2 regions of the Kitasatospora sp. NPDC091257 genome follow, and region 2 is predicted to be linked to the other one. Evidence: riboswitches for the same ligand, from Rfam matches in the RefSeq annotation. Region 2 holds a riboswitch; the other holds the start of a gene.
What was found. A riboswitch is a leader RNA that binds a small molecule or an ion and turns the genes downstream of it on or off. The one in region 2 is predicted to bind thiamine pyrophosphate.
Positions count from the first base shown of each region.

Region 1: linked by a shared signal. The riboswitch ahead of thiO (glycine oxidase ThiO) and the one ahead of thiC (phosphomethylpyrimidine synthase ThiC) in region 2 are both predicted to bind thiamine pyrophosphate.

Region 1 covers NZ_JBIVVI010000310.1:196-7,262, reverse strand. The annotation lists gene ACIQOV_RS16710 (sulfite oxidase-like oxidoreductase) at 10-639, shown strand; gene pknB (Stk1 family PASTA domain-containing Ser/Thr kinase) at 674-2,455, opposite strand; gene ACIQOV_RS16700 (thiazole synthase) at 2,542-3,339, opposite strand; gene thiS (sulfur carrier protein ThiS) at 3,343-3,582, opposite strand; gene thiO (glycine oxidase ThiO) at 3,579-4,754, opposite strand; TPP riboswitch at 4,758-4,870, opposite strand; gene ACIQOV_RS16685 (NAD(P)/FAD-dependent oxidoreductase) at 4,954-6,162, shown strand; gene ACIQOV_RS16680 (Rv2175c family DNA-binding protein) at 6,205-6,570, shown strand; gene thiE (thiamine phosphate synthase) at 6,570-7,067, shown strand, end outside.
Region 2 covers NZ_JBIVVI010000207.1:3-6,218, reverse strand. The annotation lists gene tenA (thiaminase II) at 1-294, shown strand, start outside; gene ACIQOV_RS12680 (hypothetical protein) at 370-1,659, opposite strand; gene ACIQOV_RS12675 (DUF5326 family protein) at 1,919-2,119, shown strand; TPP riboswitch at 2,357-2,491, shown strand; gene thiC (phosphomethylpyrimidine synthase ThiC) at 2,486-4,300, shown strand; gene ACIQOV_RS12665 (hypothetical protein) at 4,410-4,841, opposite strand; partial or broken gene ACIQOV_RS12660 (ice-binding family protein) at 5,383-6,216, shown strand, end outside.

The DNA of each region.
Region 1 (7,067 bases), on a different contig from region 2:
CATGGATCCATGGGTCAGTCGAAACACGAACCGCTTCCGCCGTCTGACCCGAGGCTCCCCCCGGGCCAGCGCGCGCAGCGCGGCTGGCCCGCCCTGCACTACGGGCCGGTGCCCCGCTTCAAGCCCCTGACCTGGGACCTCCAGGTGTTCGGCGCCACCGCCTCGGCGGAGAAGCACAGCTGGGACTTCGAGGCCTTCTGCGCCCTCCCGCGCACCACCGTCGTCGGGGACATGCACTGCGTGACCAAGTTCTCGGTGCTCGGCAACGAATGGACGGGCGTGTCGGCCGCCGCCGTGCTCGACCTGGTGCCCCCGGCACCGGGCGTCACCCACGTCATGGTCTGGGCCGAGTACGGCTACAGCGCCAACCTGCGGCTGGCCGACTTCGCCGACCCCCGCACCCTGCTCGCCACCCACCGCAACGGCGAGGCGCTCACCGCCGAGCACGGCTTCCCGGTGCGGCTGGTGGTGCCGCGGCTGTACGCCTGGAAGGGCCCCAAGTGGGTGCGCGCGGTGGAGTACATGCGGGCCGACCGGCGCGGCTTCTGGGAGGAGCGCGGCTACCACAACCTCGCCGACCCCTGGCGCGAGCAGCGCTACTCCTACCAGGAGGAGCCCGGCGACGGGCCGCTGCGCTGAACCCCTCGCGGCGGCCGAGCGGGTCGGACGCGCCCTAGAACAGCGAGAACTTGACCGTCACCACGCTGCGCTGCGGGCGCCGCTCGCCCGCCGCCGGGCTCTGGCCGGAGGAGGTGACCGCGCCGAACACGTCCCAGCCGCTGGTCTGCATGGTGAAGCCCGCCGCCTGGAGCGCCTTCTGCGCCTCGTCCTTGCCCATCCCCGTGACGTTCGGGACCGGCACCATGCCCTTGCTGACCACCAGCGAGACCGCGGAGTTCTCCTGCAGCAGCTGCCCGGCCGCCGGCGAGCTGCTGATCACCGAGCCCTCGGGCACGGTGTCGTCGTAGGTCTCGGCCACACCGCCCCTGGTCAGCTGGGCGCCGGCCAGGGCCGAGGCGGCGTCGGCGGAGCTCTTGCCGGCGAGGTCCGGCACCGCGATCCGCTTGGGGCCCCGGGAGACGGTGACGGTGACGCTGTCGCTCTTGCGGGTGCGCGCACCCACCCCGGGATCCACGGAGATCACCTGCCCGGACGGCACGGACTCGCTGAACACCTCGACGAACCTGCCGTGCAGGCCCTCCTTGTCCAGGACCCGCTGCGCCTCGGCCCGGTCCTTGCCGAGCACGCCCGGCACCGCGCCGTACAGCCCCTCGGAGATCCCGTAGGTGGCGCCGCCGATCGCCAGGACCAGGGCGGCCACCGCGGCCGTCCAGATCAGCGGCCCGCGGGGGAGACGGCGGCGCGGCGTGGCCGGCCGGCGCCGCTGCACCGGGGTCGGCTCGTCGTACGGGCGGGGCTCGGCGAGCAGCTCGTCCATCAGCTCCGGCGGCATGTCCAGCACGCTGGTGCGCTCGGTCGGCGGGGCGTCGGCGGGCCGCGGCAGCGGCTGGACCACCGAGGTCGGCTCGGTGGTCGGGTAGCGAGGGCCGGGCCGGGTGGAGGCCGGCGGCTCGGCGTCCAGCTCGGCCGGGGTGAGGGTGCGGCGCACCCGCTGGAGGGCGGCGAGCAGCTCGACCGCGTCGTACGGGCGCGCGTCGGCGGACCGGGCGCAGGCGCCGGCCACTATCGCGTCCAGTTCGGGGCCGACGGCGGGGGCGACCAGGGAGGGGGCCGGGACGTCCTCGTGCAGGTGCTTGTACATGACCTGGACGGGATTGTCGCCGGTGTGCGGGCGGCGGCCGGTGAGCATCTCGTACAGCAGGATGCCGGCCGCGTAGACGTCCACCCGCTGGTCGGTCGGGGCGTCCGGGAGGATCTGCTCGGGGGCCAGGTAGGAGACGGTGCCCATGACCGTGCCGCCGGTGGCGGTGGTGGTCGAGGTGGGCGCGCCGTCGGCGGTGCCGAGCACCCGGACCAGGCCGAAGTCGGCGACCTTGACCAGGCCGCCGTCGGTGATCAGCACGTTCTCGGGCTTGACGTCGCGGTGGACCAGCCCGGCCCGGTGGGCGGCGCCGAGCGCGGCCAGTACCGGCTCCAGCACGTCCAGAGCGGCCCGGACGGACAGCGCGCCGCGGTCGCGCAGCAGGTCGCGCAGGGTGCGGCCGGGCACGTACTCCATGGCGAGGAAGACGTGACCGCCGTCCGCGCCCTGGTCGAAGACGGTGACCACGTTGGGGTGGGTGAGCTTGGCGACGGCCTTGGCCTCGCGGATGAAGCGGGCGGTGAAACCCGCGTCGCCGGCCAGCGAAGGGTGCATCACCTTGAGTGCGACCACGCGGTCCAGACGGGTGTCGGTGCCCTTGTAGACGGTGGACATCCCGCCGGTCGCGACGCGCTGCTCGACCCGGTACCGGTTGTCGAGCAGGGCGCCGATCAAGGGGTCGTGCAGTGCCATGTCCACTCGGAGAGTCTAGAGCCGCCCGGGACGGCCGGTCCCGGAGGACACCGCCTCCGGGACCGGCTTGTGACATGCGCGACGGTTCAGAACGCGGGGCGCTCGCGGCTGTCCAGGTCGGCCCGGCCGGCCATCGCGGAGGAGGCCTCGGCGTGGAAGCGGCGCGGGATCCGGCCGGCCCGGTGGGCGAGCCGGCCCGCCTCGGCGGCGTGCCGCATCGCCTCGGCCATCAGCACCGGGTCCTGAGCCCTGGTCACCGCGGAGGCGAGCATCACCGCGGCGCAGCCCAGCTCCATCGCCAGCGCCACGTCGGAGGCGGTGCCGGCGCCCGCGTCCAGGATCACCGGGACGCCCGCACCCTCCACGATCAGCTGGAAGTTGTGCGGGTTGCGGATGCCCAGGCCCGAACCGATCGGCGAGCCCAGCGGCATGATGGCCGCGCAGCCGACGTCCTCCAGCTTGCGGGCCAGCACCGGGTCGTCGTTGGTGTACGGCAGGACGGTGAAGCCGTCGTCGACCAGCGTCTCGGCGGCGTCCAGCAGCTCGATCGGGTCGGGCAGCAGGGTGCGCTCGTCGGCGATCACCTCCAGCTTGACCCAGTCGGTGCCGAGCGCCTCGCGGGCCAGTCGGGCGGTCAGCACGGCCTCGCCGGCGGTGAAGCAGCCGGCCGTGTTGGGCAGCACCCGGATGCCGTTGCGGGTCAGCACGTCGAGCACGGAGCCCTGGGTGGTGGCGTCGACCCGGCGCATGGCGACGGTGGTCAGCTCGGTGCCGGAGGCGAGCAGCGCGCGCTCCAGGACCTCCAGGCTGGGGGCGCCCCCGGTACCCATGATCAGCCGGGAGGAGAAGGCCGTCCCGGCGATGGTCAGAAGGTCGTCGGCCATGGTTCAGCCTCCCTGCACGGCGGTGAGGATCTCGATCCGGTCGCCGCCGGCCAGCGCCGTCCCGGGCCACGAACCGCGGGGCACCACGGCCTCGTTGAGCGCGGCGGCGACACCGGTGTTGGCGGCGCTGACGGCGGCCACCACCTCGGCGAGGGTGGTCGTGGCGGACACCCGGCGGGGCTCGCCGTTGACGGTCAGGGCGATCTCGTTCGGGGTGATCTCGTTCGGGGCGATCTCGGTCATGCGGAGGCCTTCGTAGCGGGGGGTTCGGGGGAGAAGCGCAGGGGCGTGAACGGCCTTGCCGTTTCGGGGACTTCACCGGTGGCCAGGTACTCGGAGACCAGGTCGGCGGTCACCGGGGTGAGCAGCACGCCGTTGCGGTAGTGGCCGGTGGCGGCGACCAGCCCGGGCAGTGACGTCGGGCCGAGCAGCGGGGCGTTGTCCGGCGATCCGGGGCGCAGCCCGGCGGAGGTCTCCAGCAGCGGGAGTTCGGTGATTCCCGGGACCAACTCGTGGGCGTCGCGCAGGAGTTCGTACACCCCGCCGGCGGTGACGGTGGTGTCGTAGCCCTGCTCCTCGGTGGTCGCGCCGACCACCAGCTCGCCGTTCTCCCGGGGCACCAGGTACAGGTGCCGGCCGCGGACGACGGCGCGGACGTTGCGGGACAGGAACGGGCGGTAGGCGTCCGGGACGTGCAGCCGCAGCACCTGCCCCTTCACGGGGCGGATCGCGGGCAGCACACCGTCGGGCAGGCCGGGCAGCCGGTGGCTGTGCGGGCCGGCGGCGAGGACGACCTGCCCGGCGCCCACCCGTTCCCCGGTCGAGAGCCGGGCGCCGGTCGCGCGGCCGCCCTCGACCAGCAGCTCGACGGCCTCGGCGCGGTGCAGCAGGACGTTCGCGTTCCCGCAGGCGGCGGCCAGGGCGGTGAGCAGGCGCCGGGGGTCCACCTGGTGGTCGTCCGCGACGTGCAGGCCGCCGCGCACGCCGGGGGCGAGCATCGGCTCCAGCCTGCGGGCCTCCCGGCCGGTCAGCCAGGTCGAGTCCAGACCGAGCCGCTGGTGGAAGGCGTGCAGCTCGCGCAGTTCCTCGCGGTCGTCGGAGTCCAGCGCCACGGCGACGGTGCCGCAGCGGCGGTAGCCGGTGTCCCGGCCGCCGCTCGCCTCGGAGAGCTCGGCGGCGAAGGCCGCGTACCGCTCGTTCGAGGCCATCCCGAGGCGGAGCAGCGGCTCCTCGCCGTACTGCAGCTCGGTGACCGGGGCGAGCATCCCGGCCGCGACCCCGGCGGCCCCGCCGCCGGGGGAGGGGTCGACCACGATCACGTTCCGCAGCCCGCGCTGCGCGGCGCGCCAGGCGACGGCGAGGCCGATGACGCCCCCGCCGATCACCAGCACGTCGGCGTGGGCGCCTGATGGCAAGCGTGACAAAGCTGCTCTTCTCCCTTCGCCGGTATGACCCGGATCAGGTTCGGACGGTCGCAGGCCGTGCCAGCCCGCCTCTCAGCCCGGTGCGCCGGGCTCCCGTGTGGTGCCCCCACCTTAACGCCGGGGGTCGGCCCGGCCGAAGGCCCGTACAGCGGGCGGACGGCCCGCAGGCCGCCGCGTCGCGCTGAGTACAGTGACGGGCGTGGCAGAGCTGAGCGGAACGGATCAGGTGGTCGTCGTCGGAGCCGGGCTGGCCGGGGCGCAGTGCGCCCTCAAGCTGCGGCAGGGCGGCCGGCAGGGGCCGATCGTGCTGGTCGGCGAGGAGCCGCACGCGCCGTACGACCGGCCGCCGCTCTCCAAGGACGTGCTGCTCGGCAAGGCCGACTCCACCGCCCTGGACATCGACTACGGGCCGCTCGGCATCGAGCTGCTCACCGGCCGCCGGGCCACCGGCCTGACCCCCGGCGTGCTGCACACCGACGGCGGCGACCTCCCGTACGGCTCGCTGGTGATCGCCACCGGCGCCGTCCCGCGAGCCCTGCCCGGCGCCGAGCGCGCGCACCTGCTGCACACCCTGGACGACGCCCTGGCGCTGCGCGCGCTGCTGCGCCCCGGGCTGCGGCTGGTGCTGGTCGGCGCGGGTTGGATCGGCGCCGAGGTGTCCACCGCGGCCCGCGCGGCGGGCTGCGAGGTGACCGTGGTCGAGGCCGGCCCGGCGCCGCTGCCCGGCGCGCTGCCGACCGAGGTCGGCTCGGCGATGGCCGCCTGGTACGCCGGGGCCGGGGTCGACCTGCGCTGCGGGGTCGGCGTGGCCGCCGTCCAGCCCGGCGCGGTGCTGCTGGTGGACGGCTCGCACCTGCCCGCCGACGAGGTGGTGGTCGGCATCGGGGCCCGCCCCGCGACCGGCTGGCTGGCCGGATCCGGGGTCGAGCTGGACGCGGCCGGCGCCGTCGTGGTGGACGGGCGGCTGCGCACCTCGGTGCCCGGGGTGTTCGCGGCCGGCGACTGCGTCAGCTACCCCTCGGCCCGGGCCGGGGCCCGGCTGGCCGTCCAGCACTGGGACCACGCCCTGCAGTCCGGCGAGGCGGTGGCCGCAGCCGTCCTGGGCGCGGACGCGCCGGCCTACGACCCGGTGCCGTACTTCTGGTCCGAGCAGTTCGGCCGGATGGTCCAGTACGCCGGCCGGCACGCCGAGGGCGACGAGCTGCTGTGGCGCGGCTCCCCGAGGGACGGCGACTGGTCGGTGCTCTGGCTGCGCGACGGCGTGCCGAGCGCGTTGCTGGCCGTGGACCGGCCGCGCGACCTCACCCAGGGGCGGAGGCTGATCGAGCGCGGTACGGCCCTGGATCCGGCCCGGGCGGGCGACCCGGCGGTGCCGCTGAAGTCGGCCGTCGCGGGGTAGTGCCTGGTGCGCGGTGGGCCGCGGAGGTGGCAGTCTGGTGGCGTGAGTGAGATCGAAAGCAAGATTGAAGCCCTGGTCACCGACTGGATGTACCTGCCCGACATCTCGGAGCAGTGGGGGGTCCGGGTCACCGAGGTACGTGACCTGGTCAAGAACGGCGGCCTGATCGCCGTCCGGCGCGGGCCGAACAAGTCGCTGCAGGTCCCGGCGGCGTTCATCGACGGCCCGGGCCTGGTCAAGCACCTGTCCGGCACCCTGACCGTCCTGCGGGACTGCGGGTACAACGACGTGGAGATCCTGGAGTGGCTCTTCACCGAGGACCCGTCGCTGCCCGGCAGCCCGATCCAGGCGCTGCGGGAGAACCGCGGCACCGAGGTGAAGCGCCGCGCCCAGGCGATGCTGATCTGATGGCGGCGGACACGCTGCGTACCCGGCTGGCCGACGCCCGGCTCTACCTGTGCACCGACGCCCGCCGGGAGCAGGGCGACCTCGCCGAGTTCCTGGACGCGGCGCTGGCGGGCGGGGTGGACATCGTCCAGCTGCGGGACAAGGGCCTGGAGGCCAAGCAGGAGCTGGAGGCCCTGGAGGTCTTCGCCGACGCCTGCCGCCGGCACGGCAAGCTGCTGGCCGTCAACGACCGTGCCGACGTCGCCCACGCGGCCCGGCCGGACGTCCTGCACCTCGGCCAGGACGACCTGCCGGTGCAGGCCGCCCGGGCGATCCTCGGCGAGGACGTGCTGATCGGCCGTTCCTGCCACGCCGAGTCCGAGGTGGACGCGGCGATCGCCGAACCCGGTACGGACTACTTCTGCACCGGCCCGGTCTGGCCGACCCCGACCAAGCCGGGCCGCCCGGCCCCGGGCCTCGGCCTGGTCTCGTACGCGGCGAAGCAGGACACCGACCGG
Region 2 (6,216 bases):
TCCTTCGCCGAGGCGGTCGGCGCGGTGCTGCCCTGCTACTGGATCTACGCCCGGGTCGGCGAGGCGCTGCTCGCCCAGGGCTCGCCCGACCCGCTGTACGCCAAGTGGATCGCCACCTACGGCGACGAGGCCTTCCAGTCGGTGGTCCGCCGGGTGCTGGCGCTCACCGACCGGCTCGGTGAGGAGCTGTCCGCGGCCGAGCGCCGCAAGGTGGTCGAGCACTTCGTGACCACCTCGCGCTACGAGTGGATGTTCTGGGACGCCGCCTGGCGCGGAGAGCGCTGGCCGGTCTGAAGCCGCGCGGGTGCGGCCGTCCGCCGTCCGCACGGTACCTGGACGACGGGCGGACGACGGGCGGGCGGTGCCGGGTCAGCCGGTGACGAAGTAGCCGGTCAGGTCGGCGACGACGTTCACCGGGCCGCCGTGGTTGAAGACCGAGTAGGTGCCCCCGCCGGTGACCCCGGTGGTCACCGAGTTGGCGACGGTCTGCCCGGGTTCGACGTTGACGGTGGAGGTGTTCGGCGGCAGGCCCCCGCCCGGGAACACCGTGAGGTGGCCGGAGTCGGTCACGTCGGTGATCGTGACGTTGGCCTCGACACCCAGCACGTTCGGGACGGAGCCGTCCGTGGGCACCGCCTGGACGGCCGTGGTCGCCCCCTGCTGGAGCTTGCCACCGGTGATCCGGGTGTCGAGGTTGCGGACCGGCGTCGTGAGCGCGCTGAACAGGCCCGTTCCGGACGGGCCGTAGTAGCCGACGACGTCGACGATCACGTGCACCCAGCCGGCGCGGTTGTAGACGTCGATCCGCCCGTCCGCGCCGACCGGCACCACGACCTGGTTCGCGACCGTCGATCCCACCGGGAAGTTGACGTTCGAGCCGTAGGCGGGCCGCTGCGTCCCGCTCGGGTACGCGGTCAGGAAGCTGTCCCAGGAGCCGTCCGTGGTGGTGACGTTGAGGACCACCGAGGTGGCGTCCGCGGTCCCCAGCTCGGGGCGGGCGACCTGGTAGGTGCGTACCGCGTCGCCGCCGAGCCGCCCGGTGCCGTCGCTGCGGCTGTCGGCGATCCGGGTCGGGGTCAGCGGGCCGTACTTGTCGGTCGCCGCGGTCCGGTAGTACCCGACCACGTCGAGCACGACATGGGCGGTGCCCGCGTTGTTGTAGACGTTGATCCAGGGGGCGCCCCGGCCGACCGGACCGACCGCGATCGTGACCAGGTTGGAGATGGTCTGGCCGGCCTTGAAGTTGATGCTGGAGGTGGCGGGCTTGGTGCCGGCCGGGCCGGCCTTGGCGGCGAGCGTGACGTAGCCGTCGGCGGTCGGGTCGGTCACGGTGAGGTTGACCACCACGGCCGTGGCGTCGGTCGGCACGGCGGAACCGCAGTACATCGGCGGGTGGTTGCCGCAGCGCTGCGAGACCGGGGTGCTGTAGTACTCGCCTTCCTTGAGCGGTCCGAAGTGGTCGTGCGACGGGGTCTGGTCGAAGGAGCGGGTGTCCAGGATCCGGGTCGGGGACATCCCGACGAACCCGGCCGGTGCGGTCACGTCGGCGGCGGCGGTCACGGCCGCCGGTGCCGCGGTCGCCGGGACCGCGGCGAGCGCCGCCACGGTCAGGTTGAGCGCCGCGAGAGCGGCGGTGGACACGGCTGTTCTGGCCCGCATGACAGGTTCCCCCCTGGTCGATGGCACCGGACAGGCGTTCTTCCGGCACTGGTTGGACGCTTGGGAACGCCGGGGGTTGTACGCCGCCGGACGAATTCTCGGGGGTCACCCGGGGGGTCGGGCTCGGGGTGATCTCGGGGTTCTCTCCGGGCCGTTGGGCCTCGTTCCGGCACTCGCGCCACCGTACGATCGAAGGACCGAAAGCAAGCGGGATGCGGCACCGGACGGCGGCCGACCCGAGGGGAGAAGAGGAACCGACATGGCTGAGCTCTGGAAGTCGCTGCCCTCCTGGGTGCGCAACATCGTCATCCCGGTGCTGGTCCTGGTGCTGGCCTGGAACATCGTCGCCTTCGTGTTCGGCGTCGTCGGCGCCCTGCTCTCGATCGTGATCAAGCTGCTGGTGGTGGTCGGCATCGCCGCCGCCGTGGTGGTCCTGGTGAAGAAGGCCGCCAAGAGCTGACCCACCACCCCGTAACGCCGCCCTGAGGCCCGGCCCCCCACGAGAGGGGGACCGGGCCTCGGCCGTTCTCCGGTATCCGATCGGCTACTGGTTGCGGGTAGTAGCCGAAGAGGTCGACGACGACGTCGGTCGCTCGACCGGGCCGGGTGACCGGGCGGGCCGACCGGGCGGGGTGGGGCGCTCTGGACCTGCGGCGATCGGCTCGCTACCGTGTTGGGCGTCGTGTGCAGGCAACACCGCCTGCGACGCGGGAGCTCGGAGCACCGGGCTGAGAGGACGCTGACCGGGACGTCGACGGACGGACCGACGGCTGCGTCGACCGCAGGAACCTGACCGGGTAATGCCGGCGTAGGGAGTAGAGGTCAGATGACCACGTTCGAAGCACAGCCGCAGTCTGCCCAGGGCGCCCCCAGCAGCGAGCGCACCGGCTACCCGACCCCGGCCTGGCGCAAGTCCTACCGCGAGGGGTCGCGCCCCGACCTGCGCGTTCCGTACCGCGAGGTGCGGCTCACCAACGGCGGGTCCGTCCCGCTGTACGACACCTCCGGACCGTACACCGACCCGTCCTTCGAGCCCGATGTGCGGCGCGGCCTGCCCGCCTTGCGGGACGCCTGGATCCGCCAGCGCGGCGACGTCGAGGAGTACGACGGCCGCGAGCCGCGCCCCGAGGACGACGGGATCAAGCACACCTCGCCGCGCGGCGGGAACCTGCGCAACCTGGACGCCGTCTTCCCCGGCCGGCCGCGTCGCCCGCTGCGCGGTCGCGGTGGCGCCGCCGTCACCCAACTCGCCTACGCAAAGCGGGGTGTGGTGACGCCGGAGATGGAGTTCGTGGCGCTGCGCGAGGGCCTGGCGCCGGAGTACGTGCGCGCCGAGGTGGCCCGCGGCCGGGCCGTCATCCCGGTCAACGTGAACCACCCGGAGGTGGAGCCGGCCGTCATCGGCACCAACTTCCTGGTGAAGATCAACGCCAACATCGGCAACTCCGCCGTGACCTCCTCGATCGAGGAGGAGGTGGAGAAGATGACCTGGGCCACCCGCTGGGGCGCGGACACCGTCATGGACCTCTCCACCGGCCGCAACATCCACACCACCCGCGAGTGGATCCTGCGCAACTCCCCGGTGCCGATCGGCACCGTGCCGCTCTACCAGGCCCTGGAGAAGGTGGACGGCAGGGCCGAGGAGCTGAGCTGGGAGGTCTACCGGGACACGATCGTCGAGCAGTGCGAGCAGGGCGTCGACTACATGACCGTCCACGCCGGTGTGCTGCTGCGCTACGTCCCGCTCACCGCGCGCCGCAAGACCGGCATCGTCTCGCGCGGCGGCTCGATCATGGCGGCCTGGTGTCTGGCCCACCACCAGGAGAACTTCCTCTACACCAACTTCGAGGAACTCTGCTCCATCCTGGCGTCCTACGACGTCACCTTCTCGCTCGGCGACGGCCTGCGCCCGGGCTCGATCGCGGACGCCAACGACGAGGCGCAGTTCGCCGAGCTGAAGACCCTCGGCGAGCTCGGCCGGATCGCCCGTGAGCACGACGTCCAGGTGATGATCGAGGGCCCGGGCCACGTCCCGATGAACAAGATCAAGGAGAACATGGATCTCCAGAAGGAGATCTGCGACGAGGCGCCGTTCTACACCCTCGGCCCGCTGACCACGGACGTCGCCCCCGGCTACGACCACATCACCTCGGGCATCGGCGCCGCGATGATCGCCTGGTGGGGCACCGCGATGCTCTGCTACGTGACCCCCAAGGAGCACCTGGGCCTGCCCAACCGGGACGACGTCAAGACCGGCGTGATCACCTACAAGATCGCCGCCCACGCCGCCGACCTGGCCAAGGGCCACCCCGGCGCCCAGGCCTGGGACGACGCCCTCTCCGACGCCCGCTTCGAGTTCCGCTGGGAGGACCAGTTCAACCTGGCCCTCGACCCGGAGACCGCCCGCGCCTTCCACGACGAGACCCTCCCCGCCGAGCCCGCCAAGACCGCGCACTTCTGCTCGATGTGCGGCCCGAAGTTCTGTTCGATGAAGATCTCCCAGAAGATCCGCGACGAGCACGGTGACGGATCGACGGCCGTCTCCAGCGGGTTCGACGCCGAGGCCCTGGCGGGCATGGCCGAGAAGTCGGCCGAGTTCGCGGCCCAGGGCAACCGGGTCTACCTCCCGCTGGCCGACTGACGGCAGGTGCCGAGGCGCTGTGCTGGGACCCCGACGGCGGTGTCCGGCACAGCGCCGCGCACGTTCGGGTGCGCGGGTGGAATCCGGTGGGCGGATTCTCGGGTGTAGGTCAGAGCCCGAGGATTTCGCGAATGAGGCCGAGCTTGCGCTCCGGGGAGAGATTCTGGGGACGGCCGGTGAGCAGGCCGTTCAGGACCGCGGGGACGTCGGAGCCGTCGGGAGCCTGGACCGCGTCGATGACCTGGCAGCGCAGGCCGCCGTCCCGGAGGAACACCCACAGGTCGTGTTCCTTCCGCGGCTCGCCGTTCTCCCTCGGGGAGAGCCGCCACGCCGGGAACCAACCGAGCCCCTCCTCGGTAAGGCGTTCGGCCAGTTCTTCCAGGACGTACTTGCCGAGTCTTCGGTAGCCGACTTCCGCGCGCAGTTCACCGAGGGTGACCCTGAGGAGGCCACCTGCGGCACGGCAGCGCTCGGCCACCGTGCCGGCGTCACCGGCGGCCGCAGTGAGCGCCTCTTCCTGCGGATTCGTTAGGTCGTTCATGATCGGGCCAACGATTGGGATCACGGGGCGATACGTGATTCACCGGCCCGGGCGCGGCCAAGAGGAAAAAACGGTACTGCTATGGCGTTGGCGGCGACCCGGGTAGCCCCCATCCCCCCGGCCGACAGCTGCCGGCCGTCGGCTGCCAGTGGAGGGACAAACCCGCCATTTGGTACGTAGACGAATGACGCTGCGGGATGGGGGCCATTCCCCGATCGGCGCTGGTGCGTCACTCCGTTGCATCTTTATCACTCTCTTCTTTTCATGTTGTTGTTGCACGGTGTAGTGAGTTGGTGACTCTCCATCACCTGCCCTGGTTGGCTCCGATCGTCGAAAGCCCTCCGGCGCGAGTGCGAGGGCGTGAGGCCTGACCGGAAACCACCAGCGGCGCTCCGAATGCCCTCTTCGGGTGACGGAGTTCAACGGCGACAAGAAAGGGTCCTGTCCTATGGCAGTCGATGCCATGTTGTCCGCTCCACCGGGACGAGGGCGTAGACGCACTCGACTCGCGGGGGCGTCCGTCCTGCTGTCCGGACTGACGTTGCTCGCGACGGCCGGCCTGGTCCCCAGCCCCGCGCACGCCGCAACCGCACCGGTGGGGCTGGGGACTGATACCAGCTATGCGATCCTGGCGGGCTCAACCGTCACCAACACCGGCCCCAGCGTCATCAACGGTGACCTGGGGCTCTTCCCGGGCACCAGCGTGACGGGCTTTCCCCCCGGAGCCGTGAACGGGGTTCAGCACGTCAACGACGCGCAGGCGGCGCAGGCCCAGTCCGACCTCGTCATCGCCTACAACGATGCCGCCGGCCGGGCCCCCACGGCCATCCTGACCTCGCCCGGTGACATCGGAGGGCTGACGCTGACGCCCGGCGTCTACAAGGCGAGTTCGTCGCTGAACCTCACCGGGACCGTCACCCTCGACGCGATGGGCGACCCGAACGCCGTCTTCATCTTCCAGATCGGCTCCACCCTCATCACGGCTCCGTCGAGCGTCGTCAGCCTGGTCAACGGAGCACAGCCCTGCAATGTGTTCTGGCAGGTCGGCAGCTCCGCCACCATCGATGTCGACTCCTTCTTCAAGGGCAACATCCTGGCCCTCACATCCATCAGCGTGAACCACGCCTCGGTGATCGAAGGCCGTGCCCTGGCGCGCAACGGCGCTGTCACCCTGGACGACAACACCATCACGAGGGCGGCCTGCACCGTCGGCCCGCCCGGACCGAGTGGCCCGCCCGGACCGAGCGGCCCGCCCGGACCGAGTGGGCCCGCCGGTCCTCCCGGTGCTGCCGGTTCCCCGGGCGCACCTGGACCTAACGGTGCTCCGGGGGTGGCGGGCTCCCCGGGTGCTCCGGGTGCTCCCGGCCCCAACGGT